DNA from 2 places in the Alcanivorax sp. IL3 genome. Region 2 is predicted to be linked to the other one. Evidence: predicted binding sites of a transcription regulator. Region 2 holds the regulator's gene; the other holds the start of a gene.

Region 1 (7,269 bases), 370 kb from region 2:
CCACGGGAACGGTTATCCTGAAGGATATCAGCGCTGGAGCGGGTAGCAGCGTGATCGACTGATTCAGGTTGTGAGCAATATCAAAGCGGGCCTCTGGTCCGCTTTTTTTATGGGCAGGGCCTTGCTCCCAAGTGATTTTGCTAATGATGCTATTCGTTGTCGCTACAAATGTTTGAACCAGAAGTATCATGTTGCCAGATTGTGGCCAGGAAGGATCCGGACAAATTGTGCCAGATACTGAATAGCGCACCGGGTAGCGCGGCCATGGCACTGAAGTGCTTCACCGCCAGAGCCACTCCCAGCCCGGAATTCTGCATGCCCACTTCAATGGCGAGGGTGCGGGCGCGCTTTTTATCCAGGCGCAACAGCCGTGCGATGCCGTAGCCGCTGGCCAGGCCGAGACCGTTGTGGGCCACCACCGCAATAAAGATGGCAATGCCTGCCTGGGCAATGCGTCCCTGGTTCAGTGCCACGATAATCCCGATCACCACCACAATGGCCGCCACGGAAACCAGCGGAAAGACATCCCGCAGCGGTGCCAGCTGGCGGGCAAAGCGGGTGTTGAGAAAGCAGCCCACGGTCACCGGCAGCAGCACGATTTGCAGCAATGAAATCAGCATGCCATCGATGGGCACCGGAATGCGCTCGCCTAGATACACCCAGGTCAGTAAAGGCGTGGCAACCACCGCCACGAGGGTAGAGGCAAAGGTAATGGCCACGGACAGGGCCACATCCGCCCGCGCCAGATAGGCGATCACATTGGACGCAGTGCCGCCGGGGCAGGCGCCCACCAGTACCAGCCCCACCAGTAATTCCTGGGGCAGCTGCAGGGCGATGCCGATGGCAAAGGCGAGCAATGGCATCAGGCTGTACTGCAGCAGCAGCCCCAGGGCGATAATTCCCGGCTGGCGCAGCACCCGCTGAAAATCCTCCCAGGTGAGCGACAGGCCCATGCCGAACATGATCAGCATGAGCAATGGCACAATAGCGTCCTTGCCGCCGACCAGCAGGGCAGGTTGCCAGTAGGCCAGCAGGGAAAACAGCAGGGCCCAGAGTGGAAACAGTTGGGTCAAGCGGTGGAGCATTGTGGTCGCCTGTCAGTGTGCAAGGCGGCCAGTGTAAGCTGACTAGGGTATCGACGCACAGGAGCAACCCGTGAAAGCGGTGATTCAGGAAGAGCTATCCGGCTGTGGTATTGCGGCGGTAGTGGCCCCTCCCCTATGAATATGGCTTCTGATTGCAGCAGTGTTCTGATTGTTAGCATGGGCTTCCTGCAGCATGTGCAGGGTAATGTTGCGGACGGCATGTCGGGAGGATTCGATGTGGCTCTGCAGATGATGCTTGGCATCTTCAGCCTGGCCATTCTCAACGGCCTTGAGGATGGCGGCGTGTTCGTCATAGGTGGCCGCAATGCGGTCTTGCTGGGTGAAATCCAGGCGCCGGATGATACGCAGTCGTTCGGTAAGATCCTGATGAATGCGTTCCATTTCCCGGTTGCCCGCGGCGGCGACAAGTTGGCCGTGGAAGTTCTCGTCCATGACACTGACAGCAGGGCCGTCTGTCGGTCTTTCGATGGGGGATAGGCTCCATTGTTGCTTCAGTTGCTGCAGCGTTTGGTTTGCTGCAGCTCCCCTTGGGAGCTGGCAGAGGGTATCTACTGCCGCGCATTCGAGAACGGTGCGAACACCGTAGAGTTCTTCGAAATAGCGAAAATCAAACGGTTTCACCTGCCAGCCGCTGCGGAACAGCACATCCACATACGATTCACGCTGTAAACGAAATAACGCTTCGCGAACTGGGGTGCGTGAGGAGCCCATTTGTTCGGCTATATGGTTTTCGGTGAAACGGTCTCCGGGCAGCAGACGATAATCAAAGATGTCTTGCTTGAGTCGTATGTATATTTGTTCTGCCAGACTGGGATCTCTGTTGCCGGAATATCGGGTCATGAGAGTGTCTCCATCTGTTTCACTATGCAGCGGCCTATCCTTATCGGGGAGCGGTCTGATTCAGTGAATCGATATAGTGTTGCCACCCGCCCAGTTCGGTAATGTCGGTGGCGTCGTCGATGGCCCAGGGCTCGCAGATAAACCCTTTCACCCAGCGACCCTCCACGGTTTCCAGGCTGCCAATGCCCAGCGGGGCGGGGATCAGGCCGACAAAGCTGCCGAAGTGTTCGATGGGCATTTGCCACAGCTCAATGGGAATGCTGGTGCCGCCGTCCTTTTCATTGCGGATCAGGCCGGGCTTGGGTGGCACCGTGTTGGCCAGGGCGTAGAGGCGATAGCAGGGTGCGGTGTGAGTGGCTTCCAGCAGCACCGCGTCACGCTCGACCAGCTGACTGTTGAGTGGCATGCCGGTGAGGTGGGCGCCCACTACGGCCACGGTGATGGTGTTGTCATCGTTAATGGTGGTGGGTGTTTGCAGTGCGGGTAGATCCAGTCCGGTGGCGCCGGCCTGCCAGGGCTGGTGTTGTTGCCAGCGTTGTCCGAATTCGGCCAGGGCATGGTCGTGCCAGGCCGGGGCGATCAGGGTGAAGCCACCGGGCAGGCCGTCATCACGAAAGCCACCGGGTAATGCCAGAGCACACAGGTCCAGCAGATTGACGAAGTTGGTCCAGGTGCCCAGTTGGCTGTTCAGAGTGATGGGATCGTTGCGTACCGCGTAGCGGGTGTAGATGCCCGGCGCCGTGGGTAGCAGCAGAGCATCCACCTCGGCCAGCAGGGTGTCGGACTGTCGCTTGAGTTCGGCGAGCCGGTATTGGGCGCGGAAGCTGTCAACGGCGGTGAGTTGTGCGGCCGGTTCGAGGATGTCGCGAATAACCGGCAGCACCGCGTCCGGCTGCTTATGCAGCAGGGCTTCGGTGACGCTGAAACGTTCGGCGACCCAGGGGCCCTGATAGAGCAGGGCGGCAGCATCCTGCAGCACCATGGTGTCCACGGTAACCAGTTCGGCAATGCGGCTGAGGCTTTCCAGTTGCTGCTCCCAGAGCGCTTTCGCCTGGGTGTCACCGAACCAGGGCAGGTCTTTGGGGATGCCCAGTCGGGGGCGGGACGGAAGTCTGGTGCTTTGTCGAGACGGTGCCTGGCGACAGTAGGCATCGCCGCTATCGAACTGGCCGATGATGCGATAAACGGTCTGGGCGTCTTCCACGTTCAGCGCAAAGACGCTGACACAGTCCAGTGTTCGACAGGCTGGCACCACACCTTTGGTGCTGGCGGCACCGCGGGTGGGTTTCAGGCCCACGGTGTTGGTAAAGGCGGCGGGAATGCGTCCGGAGCCAGCGGTGTCGGTACCCAGGGAGAAGGGCACCAGCCCCAGGCTGACACTCACCGCAGAGCCGGAACTGGAGCCGCCGCTGAGGTAGTCAGGGTTGAACGGGTTGGGCACCTCACCATAAGGGGAGCGGGTGCCGACCAGGCCGGTGGCGAACTGATCCAGATTGGTTTTGCCCACCAGAATCGCGCCGGCCTCGCGCAGTAGTCTGACCACGGTGGCGTCTTCCTGCGGCGTGTAGGCAAAGGCGGGGCAGGCGGCGGTGGTGGCAATGCCGGCCACATCAATGTTGTCCTTCACCGCAAAGGGAACGCCATATAAAGGCAGATCCGGGTCGGTCAGGGCGTTGGCCTGGGCAAGCAGAGAGGACTCGTCCAGCAGGTGAATCCACAGGGCACGCTCGCTGTCGTGCAGCCGCGTTGCCAGTTGTTTCATGGCCTGTACCGGGGTGAGGTCACCGCTGCGGTAGGCCGCCTGCCATTGTTGAAGAGTCCAGCCAATCATTCGTTTGCACACCTGGTTGTACACAAGTTGGTATGCGGACTTGTGCAAAGGCGGTGCCAAGCCGATAAAAATATTTTAAGTGGCTGTTTTTACAAAAGTTAAATCTCTGATGGCTGACGTTATCGGCGGCAACCGTCAGGCTGGTATGCGCCACGCTGATGCAGTTGCGCCGTAAGAGTGCAAAAGGTTGCGTGGCGGCAAGTCGCTGCCATTGCCGGTAACGATGGCGGGAAAAGTGAGGTGCTATTTCCGCTTTTGGCCGTGTGTTGGCAGAGTGGATAAGGATGTCGGATCAAACAGGAGGCGTGCATGTCCTCGCGAGCTCTGGTTGTGGAAGGGGGCGCCATGCGCGGCATTTTTGCCGCCGGGGTGCTGGATGCCTTTCTGGAAAAAGATTACCGGGAATTCGATTTTGCGGTGGGGGTGTCCGCCGGTTCTACCAATCTGATTGGTTACCTGGCCGGTGATCATGGGCGCAGTCGGCACATCATTACCGATCACGCCTGCCGTGCAGAGTTCATCAACTGGCAACGCTTTATGAGTGGCGGTCATCTGTGTGACGTGCACTGGTTATGGCATCAATCCTTGCAGGATGTGCCGCTCAGCCTGGGTCGGCACTGGAAGTCGCAGACGCCGTTATGGGTGGTCACTACCTCGGTGGAAGATGGTGCGCCTCGTTACCATCAGGCGACGCCGGATAATCTGAATGAGATCATGACAGCGTCCTGCTCCATTCCTTTTGCCTACAGGCAATTCCCCACGGTGAACGGGCATCCCATGACCGATGGTGGTCTGGGCGATTCCATTCCGGTGCGTTGGGCCTATGAGCAGGGCGCCAGGGATATCACCGTGGTGCTGTCCCGGTATCAGGGATATCGCAAGAAACCCAGTGCGTTGACGCCGTTGCTGAAACCCTGGGTCAAGGATATGCCGGGGTTGTATGCGGGTATGCTCAAACGCTCGCAAGCCTACAATGACGCGCTGGAATTCATCGATAACCCGCCGGCGGATTGTCGGATAACCGTGATCGCTCCGGATCGGGGTTTTCCCGTGAACCGCTTGACCACCAATGGGCAGAAGCTGGAACAGGGCTATTGGCAAGGGCATCAAGCGGCGTCGGTGGCGCTGGGCGAGCAGCCATTAGAAGCGGTGGGCTAACTGGTCGGTTACGCCCTTCGGGCTAACCCACCCTACACCAGTCGGGTAAGGTCAGTGCACGCGCGGCGCTGCGGTCTCGAAACCCGGCGGCTTTCGATTATCAATTTTTAATTGCCTTCACAGCGCCAGGTCCACGCTTCCAGCTCAATGCGTTGAATCCCGCGATGATGATTATCCATCAGAAACACGCGCCGGTCTTTCAGGACTGCCCGGTTGCCATCGGCTTTCTTGACGGCCTTGAACAGTTTCTTTTTGGCGTTGTTTTCAATCCAGGCGTCACTGAAAAACAGCCCCTGGAGTTTGCCGCCGGTTTCTATGGTGACGGTATCGCCGGCCTGGCAGCCGCTGGGTGGAGTTTCCAGAAGATAGACCTTGTCGGCCTGGCTGCTTGAGGCCAGTAATAGCAGCGCGATACTGAGCAACCTGCGCATAGTGCTTCCTTTTTTGTTATTCGCCGCTGGCGCGGCGTGCTTTTTCCACGTTCTCCCGCAGATGTTGCGGGTTGATGGTGCCGGCAATAATACTGCCGACGCCAGCGGTGCCAAGGATCTTGTTCATGCTTTCCTGCACCGGGTCCTTCCCCTGGTTGTGCAGGTGGCCGCTGGCAAAGGCTTTCTTGATCAGGATGCCCTTGTTCCGAGCGGCGGCATGTTCGATCACCGGTAGCTCTTCATCATGGGTCAGGTTGTAGGTGACCATGGCCACGTCTGCCTGGTTGAGGGTGTCGATGCCGCCGGCAACGGTTTTGCTGGACATGCCGGTGGCGCGGATCAGGCCGGCCTTCTTCAGATCGTTCAGTGCATCCAGGGTGCCCATGTTGAGGACATCCAGATCGTTGCCATCGGAATGCACCAGCACGCAATCCAGGTAGTCGGTGTTGAGTCGCTTGAGGCTGCGTTCCACCGAGGTGCGCACATGCTCCGGGGAGAAATCGAAGTGGCTGTCGCCGCTATCGTTGTCGAATTCCTCGCCCACCTTGGTAACGATGACCCAGTGCTGGCGATCCTGCAGCAGTTGCCCCAGTCGCTCTTCGCTGCGGCCATAGGCCGGTGCCGTGTCGATCAGGTTCAGGCCCAGGTCCCGGGACTGGGCGATCAGTTCTATTACTGCCCGGTCATCGGGAATGGTGAAGGCGCCAGGATATTTCACCCCCTTGTCGCGGCCGATCTTCACCGTGCCCAGACCGAGAGCGCTGACGGTTAACCCTGTGTTGCCCAGCGGGCGCATGAAGGACATTAAGACTCCTGAAACATTCTCGCTGTAGGAGCGCCGCTTGAGGCGCGAATTGTACTTGGGAAAGCCGTCGCAAGCAGTTTCGCGCCTCAAGCGGCGCTCCTACAGAGGGTAATTAAAAACAGCGGTGCCAGTACGGCACACCCATGGGCGCCTGTTCCAGCTCTGCCGGTACCGTTAACGGTGCCCCCGGCTCCAGCCCGCTCTCTTCCACCAGTGCCATCACTCTGTCGCCCAGATCCGGGGCCAGGGTGAGTTTGGTGGGCCAGGCGACGATCAGGTTGTGATCGCGGTGGGCGTAGGCGTTGTCCGGTTTTACCAGCGCCTGTTGTTTCGGTTCGGCGCGGGTCACGTTGAGGACGGCGAACTCAGCCTGGCTGAAATCGAGCCAGGGAAACAGCTGCTTTATTTCGGCACGGCCGGCGGCCAGTTGTTCCTGATCGCTGCGTTCCACGCCGCGCTCGGCCAGTTCGCCGCCCAGATACCAGACCACCTTGCCATCCGGGCAGTCATGGGTGGTCACGGTGAGCACCGGCTTGTTGCTGGTGCCGACGCAGTGGGCGTAAAGGCGGTGGCCCAGGTCGTGTTTCACCAGCAACATTTTCAGCGGGCGTAACTGGCTGTGTTCCTCGGGCAGCAGATGGGCCTGGTGGGCGCCGTCCAGCAGTGCCGGGTTGCCATTGCCAGCGGACAGGATGGTCAGGGCCGGTTCGATACGCTGGCCATTGACGGTCACCGCATTCAGCCCTTTCTCTCCCCATTCCAGGGTATCGCGTCCCATATCGAAGGCCAGCAGGCGTTCACGCACCGGCGCGGCCAGGGCGTCGATCAGTGATTCGGTATTGATGACCAGGTCATCCAGCTTGTAGACATTGCCCTTGAAGGCTTTGTCCGCCAGGGCGGAAGGGAAATGGTCCCGCTTCAGTTTTTCGATGCGCCCGCGCAGCATCTTGCTGGCGAAGAAGTTGGTCATGCGCGAGGCCACCGAGCCACTGGACCACATGTGCTGGGTATCGCTGAGCACTTGCAGCTGGCGCAGGTCCACCGGATCGTCGCCGGCCATGGCGGCGCGCCACCGGTCCGGCATGGTGGCAATGGATT
Region 2 (7,269 bases):
TGTCGATCACCAGGTCGGCACGCAGGCGGATATTGGAGAGCAATTCCCGCTCATGCTGAATGGCTGCCTCCACGGAGCCCTGCTGGGCGCCCAGCGGGTGACGCCGCCGGGTGGCGCTGAAGCGCTTCAGCAGAGTGCTGTCGTCCGCATCCAGGTAAATAATTTCGGTCTTTACCTGCTGCTGGTGTAGTGCATCAAGGATGGCATCAAAGGCCAGCAACTGGGTGGGCAGGTTGCGGGCATCAATGCCTACTGCCGCTCGTTCTATGGGTAGCTCACCCTGATCAAGCTGCTCCGCCAGTGTCGGGAGCATGCCCACCGGCAGATTGTCGACGCAGTAGTAGTTCTGGTCTTCCATGGCTTGCAGGGCGGTGGTTTTCCCCGAGCCGGATCGGCCGCTGATGATGGTGAGTTTCATGGTTGCACCGCTTGCATGCTATTTGCCGCACGTTGACACGCAAAATTGATAGACGAGGGGATATCCCGGGTGATGCCTGAAAGCGTGTTGCGTTCCTTCATGATGCCAGTCGCAGCTCCGCTTCGGATTCCACGGCGGTGTGATAAAGGTGATGATCGTTCTTGCTCAATCGCAGTTCGTCACGGTAATCGTCGTGGTTGAACAGGGAAGCCAGGTGGCTGAGGGTTTTCAGGTGCTGTTCAGGGTTTTCCTGGGGAACCAGCAGCACAAAAACCAGATCTACCGGACGACCGTCAACGGCGTCGAAATCGATGGGGGTAGACAGTTTCAGCAGCAGCCCGATGGGTTGCTGGCAGTGACCAAGACGGCAGTGAGGAATGGCGATGCCTTCACCGATGCCCGTGGAGCCCAGCTTTTCCCGGGCTACCAAGGCATCGAAGACCTCCTGTTCGTTGAGGCTGTCGCAGCCGGCCGCGGCCAGCTGCGCAACCTGGTCCAGCAGCTGTTTCTTGCTGCTGGCCTGCACCTCGCTATGGGTGCGTGCTTCGGTGAGTAGTTCGCGAACTCGCATAATTGTCGCTTTGGGTTCAGTGGCCGCCGTGCTTGTGGCTGACAGCCTTTTCCTTGTGTTTGAGGATCTGGCGGTCGAGCTTGTCCGTCAGCTTGTCGATGGCAGCGTACATGTCCACTGCTTCAGCGGTGGCGAAGACGTCGGCCCCGGAAATATGGATGGTGGATTCTGCCTTGTGGGTTTTGGGTTCCGGAGAAAGAATCACCTGGACACTGGTAATCTGGTCGAAATGCCGTTCAAGACGGGAGAATTTGTCTCCTACGTAGGCTCGCAAAGCATCGGTAATTTCCAGGTGATGACCGCTGATATTAATTTGCATGGCTGACTCCTTTACCTGCTCGTTGGGCCGTCCCGGCGCCTACACCAAACGCTTGCGGGCGCTGGATGACGGTATTCTCATCGCCTCACGATACTTGGCGACTGTCCGGCGCGCCACGTTGATCCCCTGCTCGTTCAACAAGCTAGCCAGCTTGTTGTCGCTAAGCGGCTTGCGGGGATTCTCGGCAGCGACCAGCTTCTTAATAATGGCACGAATAGCGGTGGAGGAACACTCACCGCCGCCGTCTGTTCCCACGTGGCTGGAGAAGAAATACTTGAGCTCAAAGACGCCGCGGGGTGTCATCATGTATTTCTGGTTGGTGACCCGACTGATGGTCGATTCGTGCATCTCGACGGCATCAGCAATCTCGGCCAGAACCAGCGGTTTCATTGCCTCCTCGCCATAGTCAAAGAAGTCTTGTTGAACTTCAACGATGCGGGTGGCCACCTTCAGCAGGGTGTCGTGGCGGCTTTGCAGGCTCTTGATGAACCACTTGGCCTCCTGCACGCAGTTGCGCAGGTACTGACCATCCTCGCCACCGGCCTTGCGGGCCATGGAGGCGTACTGCTGCTGCAGGTTGACCTTGGGCAGCACTTCCTCATTCAGGCTGACCTGCCAGCGTCCCTGGTGCTGGCGCACAATCACGTCCGGCACCGCGTAATCCACCTGGCTTTCACCGATCTGTTCGCCGGGTGCCGGGTCCAGGGTGCGCAGCAGCGAGAGCGCGTCGAGCAGGTTTTCTTCGCTGATCTGCAGTACCCGGCGCAGGGCGGCGTAGTCGTGCTTTTCCAGCAGCGCGAGATGCCCCAGCAGGGCCAGGGCATAGTCCAGAAAGGGAGTGTCTGTGGGGAGTTGGCGCAACTGCACCCGCAGGCAGTCGGCCAGATCCAGGCTGGCGACCCCTACCGGATCGAATTGCTGCAGGCGGTGCTGAACTGCCAGTACTTCATCGGCTTCCAGTTCGTCGCCTTCGGTGAGCAGGTCATCCTGGGCGTTCATCATCGCTACGATCTCGTCCACGGTGACGGTCAGGTAGCCGCGATCGTCCAGGGACTCGATGATGGTCATGGCGATAATGCGGTCTACATCGCTCATGGGGGTCAGATTCAGTTGCCAGAGCAGGTGGTCCTGAAGATTGCCGGCAATGCTATGGCGTTGTTGCCAGTCGTCGGCATCGTCGGGGAGGGCGCTGGAGGCACTGCTGGTCTGGCCGGAATAGACATCGTCCCATTCCGTTTCGATGCCGGGTTCGTCGTCCACGAACTCTTCCAGAGCGTCGTCACGCTCGGTATCCAGCTCCTGTTCGTCCTGACGTTCTTCGTCAGCGTCAGGCAGGGATTCGTCACCGAAATCATCAGCCAGCTCCAGCAACGGATTGCTTTCCACTGCCTGCTGAATCTCCTGACGCAAGTCCAGCGTGGATAGCTGCAAGAGGCGAATGGCCTGCTGCAGCTGCGGTGTCATGGTCAGCTGCTGGCCGATTTGTAGTTGTAGGCTTGGCTTCATACTGCTCAGGCTGATGTCATCCCCAAAACACGAGAATAACAGCCTATGCATAAGGCAAGCAATATTTGTGCCAATGATGGTTGTGTGCTAGAGAGCAAAGTTGACAGTTGATAGTGGACAGTTGACAGCGTCGCGGGGAATCCTGTCTTTATCTGCAATGTCTGAGGCTGCGTTTAAAGTTTGGGCGCGGCCCTCAAAGGGCTTCAGAACCAAGTGCCTTTATCGCGTAGCTGTCAACTGTCCACTATCAACTGTCAATTTGTTTACAGCCTGAAATCGGCCCCCAGGTACACATCCCGCACCTGCTGGTTACCGAGAATGGTGTCGGCGTCGCCGGAGGCGATAATGTGCCCGGCGCTGACAATATAGGCGGTGTCACAGATATCCAGGGTTTCGCGCACGTTGTGATCGGTGATCAGCACGCCGATGCCGCGCTCTTTCAGGTGGCGGATGATGCCCTTGATGTCGTTCACGGAAATCGGGTCCACGCCGGCGAAGGGTTCATCCAGCAGGATGAAATCCGGGTCGGTGGCCAGACCGCGGGCGATTTCTGCCCGACGTCGTTCACCGCCGGACAGGCTCATGCCCAGGGAATCACGGATATGGGTGATATGGAATTCCTTGAGCAGGCTCTCCATGCGCTCGTGGCGATCCGCCTTGCTGAGCTCCTTGCGGGTTTCCAGGATCGCCATGATGTTTTCTTCCACGGTCAGGCGGCGGAAGATGCTGGCTTCTTGTGGCAGATAGCCGATGCCGCGCTGGGCGCGGCCATGCATGGGCAGATGGGTGATATCCGCCTCGTTGATGTCGATTCGCCCGGCGTCCGCTTCCACCAGGCCGACAATCATGTAGAAGCAGGTGGTCTTGCCGGCGCCATTGGGGCCGAGCAGGCCGACGATCTGGCCGGCCTCCACGTCCAGGGAGACATCCTCGATGACTCGGCGACCCTTGTAGCTTTTTGCCAGGTGGTGGGCACGTAAATGGCTCATAGGGTGTTTGGCTCCGCCTCGGAGGAGGGCTCTACGGGCGCCTCTTCGTTTGTATTGTTGTCCGCAGGAGTGTCTTCCTTGGGCGTCTGATTTTCGGCAGGGATCACCAGTCGCACACGCTTGTCGCCTTCGCTGCTGGCGTCAACCCGCTTGGAATCCAGGCTGTACTCCACCTTGGCGCCTTCGAAGGTGTTGCCCAGGTGTTCAATGTAAGCGTCGCCGGTAAGTACCAGGGTGCGTTGGCGAATATCGTAGACCAGGTTGTTGGCGTGGGCCTGCAGGTCCTCACCTTCTTCCATGCGCACCGGGGTGCCGGACGCTTCCACGCGGATCAGTTCGCCATTGCGGGTAAACAGGCGCATTTCGTCTGCAAACAGTTTCCGCTTGCCCTGTATCAGTTCCACATTGCCGCGATAAAGCCCGCTGCCGGCGTCCTGTTCGAAACGCCCCGAGTCGGCGGTGACGGAAACTGGCATTTGCGGTGGGGCGGCCACTGTGCTCACCGGCAGGGCCGCAGCCAGGGCGATGGTGCAGGTTCTAAGAAGCCGGCGCATCAAACTCACTCTTTACTCCTTTTTCAAGGGTCAGTATGCCCTTGTCGAGATCGGCCTCCAGCGCACCCGCGCGGGTCTTGCCGGATTCAAATTCTATGTCAACATCCCCGGGAGAGCTGGCGATGTTGGTCTCGCTGAGAAAGCGCAGCTCCTGGGTATCCAGGGTGATTTTCTGTTGCTGATTGCTGGCTGTCACGTCGCCGGAGAAAACAATCAGGTCGCCATTTTCCTGCACCACGCCCTGCTCGCTGACAATGGTCCAGCTGCCTTTGTCGTTGGCCATTTCCAGCTCAGGTTGCTGCATTTCCGTGAGCGGGTTGTGGTCGTACTGGGTCAGAGTCTCGGCGGTGAGATAGTACTGGAGACGGCCGTCATCTTCACTAAAGGCGCGTGCTGTAATGTCCTTGGCGACGATGGCTGGCGCGGTGAGGATGGCATCCTCCTGGCCCGGCAGGGAGTCATCCCACTCGTGCAGGGTCATCAGCATGACCAGCCCCAGCATCAGGATGCCGGTGGCGCTGAGCAAGCCCTGGCGCTTCATGCTGGGCTCCGTTGCGCGAGGATGGCGTCGCAGATTTCGCGAACCGCGCCTTCGCCGCCGCGCCGTTCGGTAATGTGGTCGGCAGCTGCCTTGGCGCAGTCATGGGCATTGGCCGGGGCAAAACTGAGCTGGGCCCAGTCCAGGGCGCTCACGTCGGGTTCGTCATCGCCGGCATAGCCGGTCTCGCTGGCGGCGATGCCTAGCTGTTGCGCCAGATCGGCCAGGGCCACCCCCTTGTCTTCGCGGCCCTGTATCACATGAGCGATGCCCAGGTCGGCGGCGCGTTTGGCCACCATGGGCGTGTTGCGACCGGTGATGATGGCCAGGGTGACGCCGCTGGCGGCCAGTTTTTTCAGGCCGTGGCCGTCCAGGGTGTTGAAGACCTTGATGGCTTCGCCTTCCGGGCTGAAGTAGATGCGCCCGTCGGTCATCACCCCGTCCACGTCGAAGGCCATCAGGCGCAGGTTCTGTGTATCAATGGACGACAGTTGCATGGGCATTTACACCACCCCCGCGCGCAGTAGGTCCTGCATGTTGAAGGCACCAAGAGGCTTGTGGTCCTTGTCGCAGACCATCAGGCCATTGATCTTGCGGGTTTCCATGATCTGCAGGGCCTCGGCGGCCAGGTGGCCGGGTTCGATGGTGATCGGCTGAGCCACCATGACCTCATCGATGGTGGCCTTGCGAATGTCGATATCCCGATCCAGCATGCGGCGCAGATCGCCATCCGTAAAGATGCCGGCCAGGGTGCCGTCGTCCCGGGCGATGGCGGTCATGCCCAGCCCTTTGCGGGTCATTTCCAGCAGGGCTTCGCTGAGCGGAGTGCCCGAGGCAACCACCGGCAGGCGCTCGCCAGCATGCATGATATCGTCCACCTTGAGCAGCAGGCGGCGGCCCAGGCTGCCACCGGGGTGGCTCATGGCGAAGTCTTCAGGGGTGAAACCGCGTGCTTCCAGCAGCGCGATGGCCAGGGCATCGCCCATGGCGAGAGCCGCCGTGGTGGAGGAGGTGGGCGCCAGATTGTGCGGGCAGGCCTCTTCGTTGACTGCCACGGTCAGGTGTACGTCGGAGAGTTGCGCCAGCGCGGATTGCGGACGACCGGTCATGCCGATCAGGGCGGTGCCCTTGCGCTTTATCACCGGCAAAATGGCCAGCACTTCGGCGGTTTCGCCGGAATTGGACAGGGCCAGCACCACGTCATCGGTGGTGATCATGCCCAGGTCGCCGTGGGAGGCTTCACCCGGGTGAACAAAGAAAGCGGGGGTGCCGGTGCTGGCCAGGGTGGCGGCCAGTTTGCTGCCCACATGGCCACTTTTGCCCATGCCGGTAACAATTACCCGGCCACGGGCGCCAAGCATCAGGTCGCAGGCGGCGGAGAAGCTGTCATCCAGGCTGTCTTTCAGGGCGTCCACGGCTCTGGCTTCGATGTCCAGAACCCGTCGGCCCACGCCGATGTGGTTGTGACTCATTCATCTCTCCTCTGGTCGGGGCCGATTATACATTGCTGGGCAGGCCACGTTGACCCGAATTCTGTTTCATTTGGAACCGTTGTGACATCTTGGGACTCCAATAAAGCAGATGCGGTTCAGTGTGTTACTGGACATCAGCGGTATAAAACCGTAAAACCGCCGGACATTAACAGGGAGTTTTCTATGCATTTGCAGCGTGTGATCCGGATCTGGCTGGCGATGGTGCTTACCGCCATGGCCTCTTTGGCGGCGGCGGAAAATGATCCGCGGCAAGTGGTGATGGAAGCGGTGGAGCGCATGACATCCCGCATTGAAGCGGAGCGGGAGCAACTGGAAACGAACCCGGACCGGGCCAGGGAACTGGTGCGCGAGGAGCTGGGCGACCTTGTGGATTTCAAGCGTATCACCCGCATGGTGATGGGCGATTACTTCGGACCGTCCAGCAAGGAGCAGAAGTACCGCTTTCTGGATGTGTTCAAGAACAGCCTGATCAACACCTATGCCTCCGGCATCACCCTTTATGAAGGTCAGAAGATTACCACCCTGCCCATGCAGGAAGGGGACCGCAAGGGCGACTATGCACGGGTGCGCATGGAGGTGAAAACCAACTCCGGCAAGACCGTGCCGATCTATTACACCCTGTTCCAGCGTGATGATCAGTGGCGGGTGATCAATGTCTACGTCAACGGTCTGGATTTGCGCGATACCTTCCAGAGCCAGTTCGCCCAGGGTATGCAGCAGTACAACGACATCGACAAGGTGATCGACAACTGGTCCGCGGACGCCAAGATCGACGCCGGCATCGAGGGTGAAGACCAGAAGAGCTGATTGTTCGGCCGCCGCCGCCGTGGCAAGGGGGCGCCGGCTCGCGTATTATTGCCGTTTTTACCGAGGAGCGGGTC

The links. Region 2 encodes sigma-54, which starts transcription at its own class of promoters, with help from an activator protein. Its sites were predicted from a motif close to TGGCACNNNNNTTGCTNT; they were not measured.
Region 1: the regulator sigma-54 is predicted to act here: its motif matches at 3,819-3,836, upstream of atzF (allophanate hydrolase).

What each region holds. Positions count from the first base shown of each region.
Region 1 covers NZ_CP179931.1:602,463-609,731, forward strand. Annotated here, with positions in the region: gene ACMG4M_RS02865 (hyalin) at 1-62, shown strand, start outside; gene ACMG4M_RS02870 (bile acid:sodium symporter family protein) at 150-1,085, opposite strand; gene ACMG4M_RS02875 (GntR family transcriptional regulator) at 1,170-1,946, opposite strand; gene atzF (allophanate hydrolase) at 1,987-3,777, opposite strand; gene ACMG4M_RS02885 (patatin-like phospholipase family protein) at 4,087-4,935, shown strand; gene ACMG4M_RS02890 (hypothetical protein) at 5,043-5,366, opposite strand; gene ACMG4M_RS02895 (aldo/keto reductase) at 5,383-6,171, opposite strand; gene ACMG4M_RS02900 (FAD-dependent oxidoreductase) at 6,284-7,269, opposite strand, start outside.
Region 2 covers NZ_CP179931.1:976,642-983,910, forward strand. Annotated here, with positions in the region: gene rapZ (RNase adapter RapZ) at 1-418, opposite strand, end outside; gene ptsN (PTS IIA-like nitrogen regulatory protein PtsN) at 516-989, opposite strand; gene hpf (ribosome hibernation-promoting factor, HPF/YfiA family) at 1,006-1,308, opposite strand; gene ACMG4M_RS04640 (RNA polymerase factor sigma-54) at 1,348-2,814, opposite strand; gene lptB (LPS export ABC transporter ATP-binding protein) at 3,078-3,803, opposite strand; gene lptA (lipopolysaccharide transport periplasmic protein LptA) at 3,800-4,357, opposite strand; gene lptC (LPS export ABC transporter periplasmic protein LptC) at 4,341-4,898, opposite strand; gene ACMG4M_RS04660 (KdsC family phosphatase) at 4,895-5,398, opposite strand; gene ACMG4M_RS04665 (KpsF/GutQ family sugar-phosphate isomerase) at 5,399-6,367, opposite strand; gene ACMG4M_RS04670 (phospholipid-binding protein MlaC) at 6,551-7,195, shown strand.